Regions from separate parts of the Fenollaria sp. C0166D3 genome, predicted to be linked through region 2. Evidence: riboswitches for the same ligand, from Rfam matches in the RefSeq annotation. Region 2 holds a riboswitch; each other region holds the start of a gene.
What was found. Region 2 has a riboswitch for cobalamin ahead of AC1EJ0_RS03700 (energy-coupling factor ABC transporter permease). Riboswitches for the same ligand answer to the same signal wherever they lie in the genome.
Positions count from the first base shown of each region.

Region 1: linked by a shared signal. The riboswitch ahead of AC1EJ0_RS03140 (sirohydrochlorin cobaltochelatase) and the one ahead of AC1EJ0_RS03700 (energy-coupling factor ABC transporter permease) in region 2 are both predicted to bind cobalamin.
Region 3: linked by a shared signal. The riboswitch ahead of AC1EJ0_RS04630 (ABC transporter substrate-binding protein) and the one ahead of AC1EJ0_RS03700 (energy-coupling factor ABC transporter permease) in region 2 are both predicted to bind cobalamin.

Region 1 covers NZ_JBWPVU010000003.1:146,614-150,860, forward strand. Annotated here, with positions in the region: gene AC1EJ0_RS03135 (pyridoxal phosphate-dependent aminotransferase) at 1-457, opposite strand, end outside; gene AC1EJ0_RS03140 (sirohydrochlorin cobaltochelatase) at 461-1,837, opposite strand; cobalamin riboswitch at 1,994-2,167, opposite strand; gene cbiB (adenosylcobinamide-phosphate synthase CbiB) at 2,358-3,317, opposite strand; gene AC1EJ0_RS03150 (cobyric acid synthase) at 3,298-4,137, opposite strand; gene AC1EJ0_RS03155 (hypothetical protein) at 4,138-4,247, opposite strand, start outside.
Region 2 covers NZ_JBWPVU010000004.1:41,475-45,721, reverse strand. Annotated here, with positions in the region: gene AC1EJ0_RS03715 (ArsR/SmtB family transcription factor) at 1-267, shown strand, start outside; gene AC1EJ0_RS03710 (hypothetical protein) at 440-1,780, shown strand; gene AC1EJ0_RS03705 (hypothetical protein) at 1,920-2,288, shown strand; cobalamin riboswitch at 2,415-2,582, shown strand; gene AC1EJ0_RS03700 (energy-coupling factor ABC transporter permease) at 2,665-3,375, shown strand; gene AC1EJ0_RS03695 (energy-coupling factor ABC transporter substrate-binding protein) at 3,362-3,652, shown strand; gene AC1EJ0_RS03690 (CbiQ family ECF transporter T component) at 3,668-4,247, shown strand, end outside.
Region 3 covers NZ_JBWPVU010000005.1:38,107-42,353, reverse strand. Annotated here, with positions in the region: gene AC1EJ0_RS04635 (ABC transporter permease) at 1-175, opposite strand, end outside; gene AC1EJ0_RS04630 (ABC transporter substrate-binding protein) at 209-1,753, opposite strand; adenosylcobalamin (AdoCbl) riboswitch at 1,803-1,922, opposite strand; gene hydF ([FeFe] hydrogenase H-cluster maturation GTPase HydF) at 2,578-3,696, opposite strand; gene hydG ([FeFe] hydrogenase H-cluster radical SAM maturase HydG) at 3,693-4,247, opposite strand, start outside.

The DNA.
Region 1 (4,247 bases), on a different contig from region 2:
GTGCCTTAATTAGCTCTTCCTTCTTAAGCAATCTGCCATTAGGATTATTTGGGTTAGTGAGGATTAGTAGGTCGCCCTTCTTCAAGACGTTTAATTCGTCAAAATCAATTTTAAAATCCTTATAATTTATTCTAATCAATTCTTTTTTGTAAACACTAGCTCTAAGCTCGTACTCATAGAACGATGGGTCAAAAATAACCACTCGACCTGCCCTGTGTATCGCCTTGTCAATTATCTCTATAGACCCATTGCCCAGGATAATATTAGACGCATCACAAGCCAAGTAAGTGGCTACATTATCTATCGCTTCTCTTGCCTTAATGTCGGGATAAACATTAACATGGTCAAAGTCATCTCTGATAAAGGAGAAAAGTCTTTCGTTCATATTAAATACGTTAATGTTAGAGCTGAAATCTATGAGTTTTTTGTCATAATCATAAAAATTGGCTCCGTGCATAATTTACTTCCTTTTCTTTAAGTAAAATAACGAGATATAGTCGTTATCCTTGCGTATTTCTTCCTCATCTGTTAGATACATTTCGTTTGGCATCGATATTCTCTTAAAATATTCTGCTTCGTAAGTATCTTTAAGCTTTAAAACGGCTTCTTTATTAAGTGTTCCCTTAAGTATAACAGCTCTGTCTGGTTTTGCCGCTTCAACAAGCTCTGTATTGTCGCTTATCACAAGGCTCTCGCCCTTTTCAATAAGCGGCTCAAGGTTCATGGCAGTCAGTGCAACAAAGGATGGCATGCCATTTACTAAATTTATATTTATCTTCTTATCAAGTATCTTTGTTAGATTCATAGGTGTCGAAAAAACTGCCGCATCGCCTATAGTTACGAAACTTACGTCTCTATACTCAGCTAAAGCCTCTTCTAGTTTAACTTTTAAATCATTATATAAAGCTTCGTTAGCACTTTTCATATCAAAAGGCATCTTGATGATTGGCTTGTCACCAATGTAGCTCATAACTGTGTCAAGAGCAAGATTACGGCCTCTGTTATCAAGAACAAAGACAGCATTGGTATTCTTTAAAGTAAGTATAGCCTTGACAGTTAATAAGTCTTCATCGCCAGGTCCTACGCCAACTATGTTTAGTAGCGGCTCTTCCATCGCCTTAACTTTTTCTATACAGTCATTTAATATATACTCCTCTTCGCCAAGACCTTTATCAATAAGTTTTACTTCATAACCAAGCTTTTCTAGTCTTGTCTTGATTGAGTCTTCATCGTCAGGAGCAATATCTTCAAGCATGTGAACGCCTGAAACTAACATGAATGGCCTTAGATATAAAGTTTTTGTATCTTTAGCTAAATTTTTAATTACGCTTTCAAGATCAAGCTCGCCCTCAATGCTCATCATGTGATACTTATCATTGTGCGCTCTGAATGCTTCGTCAATGTCTTCATATATCCTATCGGCAACATGATAAGTGCCATGACCAACATAGATAAATTCTTCGCCTTCATTTAATTTTTGGGCTGTCATGCCATCAATAAGCTTAGCTATATCCTTGCTATTGCTGATAAATGGAGTAGTAAGCCTGTTAGAAACATCTTTAAGCTTCTTATACTCTTTTCCTGGAATGATGTTTGTCGAAACGACTCTTATGTCCTTGTATCCAGCCTCTTTAAGCTTCTTAATAGCTTCGCACTCATCATCAAAAGACATGCCCTTCTTTTCAAGTATCCTCTTAACTATCCTTGAAGTGAAGCATACTTTTACATCGCAGTCCTTAAATTCATTTTTAAAGCCATTAACAAATTTGTCAATAACTCTTTCGTGTTCCCTAAGCCTTGTTGTGCCAAAGAAACTTAATAATATTGCCTTTTTCATATGACCCTCCATAATATGTACTCGAGAGAAAAGGAAAAATAGGAGAAGCGCGCCCTTTTCTCTCGCCGGTTTTTGGAATAAAAAAATCCTTGAATAGGGGTTTCAAGGATATAAAACATACATATTGAGTAAGTTTTTCCTTCCCACCGAAGAAGTAACTTTATACGAACGTTCTTAAGATATCCTGACTTATAGCTCAACCTTGTCTAAACCTTCCCAGTTTCCCAGTGGCATACTTAGACTCGTCACTATTTACAGTAGCGGGGGCTGTCTTGGACTTACACCAAGTTCCCTTATCAAACATTCAAAAATTACATCTATATGATATCATATATGTAAATATTTTTCAAGTGAATTAAAAAATATTTATTAATTTTCTTTTTCGTGATTCAAAACACGGACAAAGGCATTTGAGTGCTATATAATATCAACATACTTTTCAAAAAATAATTTCCTAAAAATTTAGCTTACAAAAAAATGCACAGATGTAAAACGATTGTTTTGACATAAGTGCATTTTTTTATTTTAATATTAATTTTAAATATATAGCTGCGATTACTATGACTAATAAGGCTAGTGCCTTATACATCGCCCTTATGGTGAAGTAGACGCCATTTGTATTCACTTCGCCATCTAAGTCGCCAATATATGGTTTATCGACTATCTTAGAAAAATATTTATGTGGTCCGCCTAAACGAATTTTTAAGAGGCCCGCTATAGGAGCTTCAAGGAAGGCGCTATTTGGACTTGCGTGTGCATATCTATACTTAAAAAACGTTCGACACGCGTAGGCAATGTTTTTATTAAAGATGTTCGTGATTAGTATTAGAATCGCGCTTAATCTTGCTGGCACTAGATTGACCAGGTCATCTATCTTTGCTGCGAAAAAACCAAGATCACCATATTTTTCATTCTTGTAGCCCCACATCGAGTCCATGGTATTAATGAATTTATAAACCAGTCCAAGTGGTGTATATATCGCGATATAGATAAGCGGCGCGATAACGCCATCTGAAGTATTTTCAGCGACTGTTTCAATAGTCGCTTTAAGTATCTCTTCTTCACTTAATTCGCTTGTGTCACGGCCAACTATGTAGGAGAGCCTCTTACGGCCTCTCTCTAGCGAATGGCCTAGCTCTTTTACGACCATATCTGCCTCGAAGTGAAGTGAGCGTGCGGCTAGGCAGACGTAGACCATGTATGAAGTGTAGATTAGATACAAATATTTATTGATCTTAAATAATATTATTGCCAAGTATCCGAATAAAAAGGCAAGGCTCATGTTGAAGAGTACTGCTACTAAGCCAAGTACTTTCAAAAAGCCGCCTCTTGCCCCTGTCCTTCGAATTAATTTTTCTTCAAAGCTAATGACATTACCCATGACTTTAACTGGATGAAAAAAGTTATATGGGTCCCCTAAGATCAAATCAAGCGCCACACCTATTAGTATGGCGATGAGTTTATAAGCCAAGTATTGCATTTAACTTATCTATATCGATGGATTTTGCGAAGACATCAGCTAGTCTATCGATCTCATTATTCATCGCGTCGTGCTCTGCCATGTGAGCGTTGACGGCCTTTTCATAATCGTGAAGCGAGTCCTCGTCCGCTATCTCAAGCTTTGTATATGGCACTATGCCAAGACAGTCAAGACCTGTTAGCTCGTGAAGTTTTTTTATGCCTTCATCAAGTAGGCTCGCATCGCCCCTAAACTTGTTGATGATGTAGCCCTTTATTCTTGATCTATCTTTTTCGTCAAGTATCATGTATGTGCCGTAGATTGAAGCAAAGACGCCGCCCTTATCTATATCTGCGACTATAATTGCGTTACTATCAGCAAGTTCAGCCATGCCAGTATTAACGAAATCATCCTCAAGTAAATTTATCTCAGCTGGTGAGCCGGCTCCTTCTATAATCATGACATCATATTTTTTTTCAAGCTCTTCAAAAACTTCTTTAACCTTAGCTTTTAGTTCTTTCTTAATCGAGTAGTACTCCTTTGTATTCATGTGCTTATATAATTTGCCAAGCACATAGACGTCGCTACCTGTATCTGACGATGGCACTAGAAGTATCGGGTTCATGTACTCGTCCGCCTCTATGCCAGCAGCGTAGGCTTGTATTGCTTGTGCGTTACTAATCAGCTTTCCGTCTTGTAGCTTAAATGAGTTTCTCGACATGTTTTGTGATTTAAACGGACATACCTTGTAGCCCTTGTCTCTGTAGTAGCGGCACATAGCAGTCGCTATCGTCGACTTGCCTGCAGACGATGTCGTTCCATATATCATTATCTTTGCCATTTAAAATTCCTCATCATTGTATTCGATAGTGCCTAAATCAGTTTCTATTGCAATTAAATTCTTCTTCCACTCTCTATATTTAGCCACTTCTTCGCTTATAGACTTAATTA
Region 2 (4,247 bases):
CTTGCAGACATTATGAAAGCGCTTAGCGAGCCTTCAAGAATACAAATAATACACGCGCTAAGCTTAAGCGAGATGTGCGTTACAGACCTTTCATACGCGCTAAACATGACACAGCCACTTGTTAGTCACCACTTAAGGATATTAAGAAACCTTGGCCTAGTTAAGTACGAGAGAGATGGCAAGGCACTGATATACTCACTTGATGACGAACACGTTTTGATGCTGTATAAACAAGGCTTGGAGCACGCAAAAGAAAAAGTTCAATAGATATATTTTCTGTCACTGAAATGGTGGCAGATTTTTTTTATTTATAAAGATATAATTTATCTTTTGTAGACAATTATGACTTATTTATACTTAAAAATTAAATAATCTCTTGAATTATATAGTGAATTGTTTTATAATTGATTTATCACAATAAACAAGAGGAGGACTTATTATGAAGAAGAAAATTTCATTACTATTAGCAATGCTCATGCTAATAACATTTATGCCAAGCACATTTGCTAAGCCTAAGACTGTTGATGCGACTAAAAACACTAAAAAGATTATTCTTGATGGTGAAGAAGTTATGGTTGGCTCATATACTGTAGAGCGTTATAACTACCTAAAACTAAGAGATGTAGCGGCTCTGTTAAATGGAAAAAACTGTCAATTCAGTGTAGGATACGACAAAGAGAAAGAGCTCGTAATGATATATCTTGACAATAGCTACACTAAATTGGAAGGAGATTTAGTAGCTATTAAAAATGCAAAGGCAAAAGCATTTGTCGAGTCAAAGAAAATCCTTGTTAATGGTGAAGAAAAAGAACTTAAAACAGCCGTTATAGATAGGTATAACTACATTCAGCTTAGGGACTTAGCTTCTTTAATAGGTCTTGGCGTTGACTATGATGCCAAAACTGAAACCATAATTTTAAATAGCAATGGTGAAGTAAAAAACAATGAAGCAAATAAAGAAAACAAAGATAATAAAGATAATAAAGATAATAAAGATAGCAAGATTAGTGATGAAGATGAATTAGCCGGTATTATTAAGTACCGTGAAGCCCTTATTAAAGATGATGCTAAGCTTTGTAAAGAAGCGATGCAGCTAGCACTTGGTTGGGACGAGCTTCATGACTATGCTAATTACTTCCACGGATTAAGTAGCAAGGCTTGGGAGCACTCTAAAACGCTTGGATTTGACTTAGCTTCTGATTACAAAGAAATCAAAAAGAGTATAGAAAACACTGGTTCACATGAGCGTACAAGATATGAGTTTATATACGATCAAGGAGCAAGTCTAGTATTGTCACTATTTAGGGAGCTACCTGTAAATGGAGATGACACTTACGCTGGAAACAATCTTGGCGTAGATGTTGAACTTAGCAGGTCTTATACAGAAGATTCATATAAAAAATTAGATGCAAAAGCGAGAAATTATTTTGACAGAGCTCTTTCTATAAGCAATGACTTCGTTAGATGCGATGGACAAGCTCTATATAATAGGGCGTTTTATGATAAGGCATATAATTTATCAAGTAATCAATATGGCTTAGAAGAAAAAACTTGTAAATATTATGTTGATGAAGAGCTTAAGTTTATTAAGCAATTTAATTTTAATGCTAATAATGTAGGTAAAAAGATTTTTAAAATAAATTTGACTGACCTTGACGATACAGAATATCAAGTAATATATAGAGACAATGCTTCCAAAGTTTCTTATGTAGGTGTTTGGTCAGTAAGTGATCGCGGCGAGTCTTATCATAGTGTAGCCATTACAAAAGAATTTAATTAGTTTAATCAAAGGAGGGCAATTAGCTCTCCTTTTTTCATCTCTCACAAATTGTTACTCTTTTGTTACTCTTTCTTTACTATATATCTGATATACTATAGTAAAGATAGTAATTACTGTCTACACAAAGGGAGGTGGAAGTATGAAGAAGTCACTAGCCATTGTCATGACTGTATTGCTTCTACTAAGCGCAGCTATTAGCCCAGCTAATGCAGCAAGCATGAAGCATCACCACGACGGTGCCAACTATGATGTCCTAGTTAACTCTATAGCTAATCAAAAGAGAGGACTTAATTATCAATTTAATAAGTCTTTGCCAGGCGGTGAAACAAAATCTGTAGTAGCGAGCTTAGCGGTTCCTTTTGGAGCTAAGTTCAATAACACATACTATTATGAAGATGATAATTACTCTGGTATGATTAAAGTTCTAAGAACATCAGTAGTTAACTATTCAGACGGAACTAAGGATACCTTAGTAACATACGCTGGAGAAGTTAAAAGAAACAAGTAAATAAGGATTCGTACGAAGAAGGGGTAGCTCGATGCCACTCTTTCTTTTTTATAAAAGTCCATCTACTATACTTATTTATATTATTTTATATGTGCTTATTGCCTTGCATTTTACAATCTGTAGTGATATAATCATATTGATACTGTTTAAGGGAAGTTTAAAAAACGCAGTCGCCGCTGCCGTTGGCGCATACTGAGTAAACACTTAAGTCACTGTTATTCGTTTAATAATGGGAAGGCGTTTACAAGGGCTTAAAGCGCTAGCCGGAAAACCTTACTTTATCAAGAAATACCTTCGGCAAAGAGAGGTTCTTTTCTAAATCAATCTGATTTTTAAAAGGAGTCTTTGCGTAGGAAAATAAAAGGAGGAATAATTTATGAGGAAGAAAAATTTCATTCTCATGGGTCTTTCGCTAATTTTATTATCCGCAGACGCTTACGCAATGCACATCATGGAAGGTTACCTTCCTAAAGAGTGGTGCATAATCTGGGGACTAATATCACTACCATTTATCATACTTGGTATTAGAAAAATTGCAAAAGGCTCTGATTCAAACGAAAAGAAGGTTCTACTTGCACTTGCAGGTGGCTTTATCTTCGTATTATCTGCTATGAAGATCCCTTCAGTAGTAGGTAGTTGCTCACACCCAACAGGTACTGGTCTAGGTGCTATACTATTTGGACCACTTCAAACATCTGTTTTAGGTTTAATTGTTTTACTATTCCAAGCATTGTTATTAGCTCACGGTGGTCTAACTACTTTAGGTGCTAATACTTTCTCTATGGCCATAGCTGGACCTTTCTTAGCTTTTGCCATCTATCAATTACTAAAAAACAAAAACAGAAGCGTGGCAGTATTTTTAGCAGCAACACTTGGTGACTTATTCACTTACGTTATCACTGCGACTCAACTTGCTATAGTTTATCACGAAGGCATAGGCTTTGGTGCGGCTCTAGGCAAGTTCTTATCGATATTTGCTGTTACTCAAGTACCTATAGCTATAGTTGAAGGCTTATTAACTGTTGTAGTTGTTAACCTTATGGTTAGATACAAAGGTGAGGGGGTACTTAAAAATGAAGGAATCTAAAAAGACTAACTGGATATTAATTATCCTAGCGATTTTATTAGTTGTTACGCCATTAATCTTTGTTCAAGGGGAATATGGTGGATCTGATGACGCAGCAAGCGAACAAATTGAAGCCTTAAACCCAGACTATGAACCATGGTTTGAATCCCTTTGGGAACCACCATCGGGCGAAGTTGAATCCTTGTTATTTGGCCTTCAAGCAGCTATCGGTGCTGGAGCTATAGGCTACATCATTGGCAGCTGGAAGGGCGCTGCAAGCAAAAAAGAAAGCAAATAAAGGAGCTAAAAAAGATTGCTACTCATTGATCAGTTTGCCTATACGAACGGCTTAAGGCATGTTAAGGCGGGATACAAATTTTTATTCACCTTACTTATGCTTGTTTTGGCCATAGGACTAGACAATATATACGTAAATTTATCCATATTTTTATTAATAATAATTTTGGAGCTCACATGTGCAAAGTTTAAATTGAGAAACGTCATATCATTTATCAAAGTTCCGCTTATATTTATTTTATTAGGAACGATATTTTTGGTTATAGGTTTTTCAAAGGAAAATCATTTTTCCTACTCGATAAAGATTTTTGGCGGCTACTTTGGAGTGATTGAGGGGCAAGAGATGCTATTTCTCAGAGTTTTCATGAGATCTCTTGCGGCGACCTCTTCGGTCATCTTCCTAAGTGTAACGACACCCATGGTCGACATCATAAAAGTTTTTAAGGCCATGCATCTACCAAATGTCTTTATAGAGCTGTTTATGCTGATTTATCGCTTCATCTTCATCATCATAGAAGAGGCTCAAACCAATATCAATTCGCTTGAGATAAAGTTTGGCTTTATCAATACGAAGACCTCATTTAAATCAGTTAAGA
Region 3 (4,247 bases), on a different contig from region 2:
TCCACTCAAAATACTGCATGCCAAGTGATTTATCAAGGCCGAATTCTTTTTTCAAATAGCTAATATTTTCTTCAGTCGCAGGAAGGTTTCTTTCGCTAAGCGCCATCATAACTGGATCGCCGCTCATAAGCCTAACGATGCCAAAGGCGATTAGAGAGCCTACTATGAATATCAAAAGCCATTTGCAAAAAAAGTTTATGACTTTCATTTATCTAACTGTTAGTGTTGGATTTGTTACAAAATAGTCTCCGTTCCAGATTTCATAATTCTTAATATTATCAGAAAGCATTACAAACCAGTGCGGATCAACTGTATATAGTATTGGAAGATCTTCATAGATCTTTGCTTGAATTTCTTTTGAAAGCTCGTCTCTCTTAACAATATCAGCTGTTACGCCAAGTTCGTCGATTAATTTATCAACTTCAGCATTAGCATAGTAGCTGTGGTTCTTAACAGCGTCTGTCTTAAAGTGTTGAGCGAAGAAATAGTGTGGGTTGCCGCTTGCTGTTGGGTTTTGAGCGTATAATAAGATATCGTGATTACCCTTAGCAGCTTCTTCGTCGATGCTGTCAGCTAGTGAAACGCTTGCTTCTATACCCACTTGTTCTAGATCAGATACAAGTACTTGACCAATAACTGGTAGATCTGGTTTAGCTGAGTATGTTAATATAGTAAGCTTAACAGGATTTCCGTTTTTGTCCATAAGCTTGTCGCCTTGATAAGTGTAGCCAGCAGCTGCAAATTCTTCTTTAGCCTTGTCTACATCAAAAGTTAATTTTTGATCGCCATTGAAGCTGAAGTTCTTGGCAAATAGTCCTGTAGGCATGTCTCCTCCGCCAAGTGCATCGATAATCTCTTGTCTATTAACAAGAAGGTCAAGCGCCTTTCTGAAGTGAAGGTCGTTTAAATGATCTCTCTTAAGATTTAAGAAGCAGTAGTATTGGTATCCAGCATTGTAATCAAGCGCTTTGAAGCCCTTGTCCTTTAAACCGACAGCCACATCGTTTGTAAGGCCGAAAGCTAGGTCCACTTCACCGCTTTCATAAGCAAGCTTAAGCGCATTTCCGTCCTTGAAAGCCTTGATAATAACAGTTTCAGGTCTATTTTCAAAACCATCGTAATATTCGTTTCTCTCTAAAACTACTTCAGCTCCTGGTTTAAGCTCTTTAATCTTGTAAGCGCCTGTGAAGATGTATTTGTCGCCATCTTTCTTGAACATAACGTTAGTCCACTCAGCGAAAATTGATTCAAGATTAACTGTAGGTAGCTCAGTAAGTATCTCTACTTTGTAGTCTTCTACTGGAGTGAAAACGATCTTACCAGCAGAAGCGCGAGCAAATTCATTGTTTTCCATGATCATGTTCATTGCTTCACAAAATGCCTTAGCATCAACTGGGCTGCCATCAGCAAACTTAACGCCTTCGTTTAATTCAGCAGTAAAGTGAGTCTCGTCTTTAGCCTCGATTGATTTAACAAATCTTGATTTTAAAGTACCATCAGCTTGAAGAGTGTAAACGTACTCGCTGATGCCGTGGTTTGTGATGCTCCAACCGTTTGCTCCATCAAGTGGGTCATCACTTGTAATAACCCAAGTTTGACCAACAGTTATCTCTTTAACATCAGACTTTTCAGTAGTTTCTGTTTTTTCGCCAGAGGCAGTCTTTTCGTTCTTGTCTGCGCCTGTGTCGTTAGTTTTGCAGCCAAATGTGAATAATAATGATAAGATGACTGCCAAGAAAATAATTTTTTTCATAAAATCTTTCTCCTTTAATATACTATAGTATAGAATTAACTGTGCTAAAAAAACTAGCCTTGCTCTGAACCGGAGCAAAACTAAAGTACAAGTATCGGACTTATGCTAATCGCAAATACCGTAGCGGCACTGTGTAGGACTCTAACCTACTTCCTTGTTATATTCTATCCGCACTTATTATACTACATTTCACGCATTTAGTCAATTAAAATGTATTTGTATAAATAAAAATAGATACATATAGGGTATCTATCTTGACAATTTCACATCGAAAAGTGTTTTCCTTCGCTTGCTAGTCTACGAAAACTGATAATTTCTAAGCTTGCACATCGAAAAGATTGTTCCACGCAGCTTAGTGGGGCAAATTGACAATTGCACATCGAAAAGTGTTTTCCTTCGCTTGCTACGTCTACATAAATTGTTAATTTCTAAGCTTGCTCACCTGTGGTCTCATATCCGTTCGCTTCGCTCAACTAAATGAGCCCACGGGCGGCTCACTGCGCTAAGAAATTAATGCAATTTATTCCGAAGGCTGCGCTCGTGAAAATCACTTTTCTCACTAAATAGTATCGATAAAAAATGGATACAAAATTAATTGTATCCACAGAAGTATTTATTAATTTATAAAAGAACTGTTTTTTACTACGGATGAATCAACTAAGACTTAAGCTTAAAATTTTAATTTTAAGTTTAAGTCATTCTTCAAGCAAAATCGATGGATGAGGCGAAGTGGAGCTTTGAGGCAAGCGGAGCGTACACGCGAGTACTCGAGCATTGCCGAAAAGCGAACAAGCCTCAGGCGCGATTTTGATAAGAATTTTGGTCTAATGCGAAATCCTATCTAATATATTTTGCAAATAGGCTATCGTAACCCCATAATTCGTCATCGCAATACCCTTCTCTTTCGCTTGACGCACCCTACTCATTAAATGCGCCCTGTTAAACATACAACTCCCACAATGAATAATAATATCATAGCCACCTATATCATCAAAGTCATCGGCTCTTGTAAATGTAAATTTCAAACCATCGCCGAAGCGTTTCTTAAGCATGGCGGGTATCTTGACTGTGCCTATGTCCTCATTTAGCGGCGGATGCGTACAAGCCTCGGCTATTAAAATCTTCTCGTCGCCTTTAAAAGTATCGAATTTCTTTGCGGACTCGATAAAGTAATCTATATCGCCCTTCATTTTCGAAAAAAGTACTGAGAACGAAGTGACTTTTGTAGTCTTTCCAAAAATCTCGTAAACCTTCTTAAAAACTCTTGAGTCGCAGATCACAAGGTCGATGTCAGTAAATCTATCTCTCACTTCTTCAAGCCTTTCGTCACCCACGACTATGCTTGTCATGCCCTTGTCAAGCGCTTCTCTTATCGCTTCGACTTGCGCTTTGATCAGTCTACCCTTTGGCGCTGCTGCATCTTGCGGCATAACCATAACTATGGTCGCACCACTATCAACAAGGCCAGCTAATAATGATTCTTCCTTTACTTCTAAAACTTTTTTAAGCGCTGAAAATATTTCTTCGCGTGATGAGTCATCTCTATAAACGATTGCATCTTCATTATCATAGCTCACGTCTCTATCGATTGCCATAATAACTTTGATGACAGGCTTATTGTATTTTTTTAGCTCTGATAAAATAGCCTCATCACCATTATCAAGGGTATATATAAAGGCGTCGGCCTTGTTAAATTCGGTGTGCGTCTTTTTTAGCCTCTCAGCTGAAAGAGCTGTGTCGTCGTCAAAGCCTGCCGTATCAATAAAAACGACTGGTCCAAGTCCCGGCACTTCGATGGATTTACGAACCGCATCTGTTGTCGTACCGCGCTCTTCCGAGACTATCGCCGCGTCTGAACCCATTATGGAGTTAAAAAGCGTTGACTTGCCTGCGTTTACTCTGCCTGCGATGACAACGTGCTTTTGTAATGAACGCGCCATCATAGTCTGAAGTCTCTCTCGCCTTCTTCGATTTTCTTAAGATTTGCTCTAACTAGCTCTTTGATGTCGTCACGCGAAATATTTTCTATCTCTTTTTCAATAAGCGCTTCGCCCTTCTTCCTTGTTTCAGGCGATGCGTAATCCATAAGATATTCTTTAAGTGTCATAAGTGCGTTTGGTTGACAGATATTGCCTATTTGTCCAGCTTTAACAAGGCTCATAAATCTATCGCCAGTTCTGCCTGCTCTGTAGCAAGCTGTGCAGAATGATGGTATGTGGCCTGTATTCATTAACCATGAAACGACCTCGTCAAGCGTTCTTTGGTCTGATGTGAAGAACTGCTCTGTATCAGCTGCTGCAGCGACTTCCTCTGTAGCGTAGCCGCCAACTGATGTCTTCGAGCCGCCACTGATTTGACTGATACCGAAGTCTATGACCTTAGCTCTTGTCTCGATTGACTCTCTTGTCGATATAATCATGCCTGTATATGGCACAGAAACTCTGATGCAGGCAACTATTTTCTTAAATATATCATCACTAATTGCGTTTTCAAA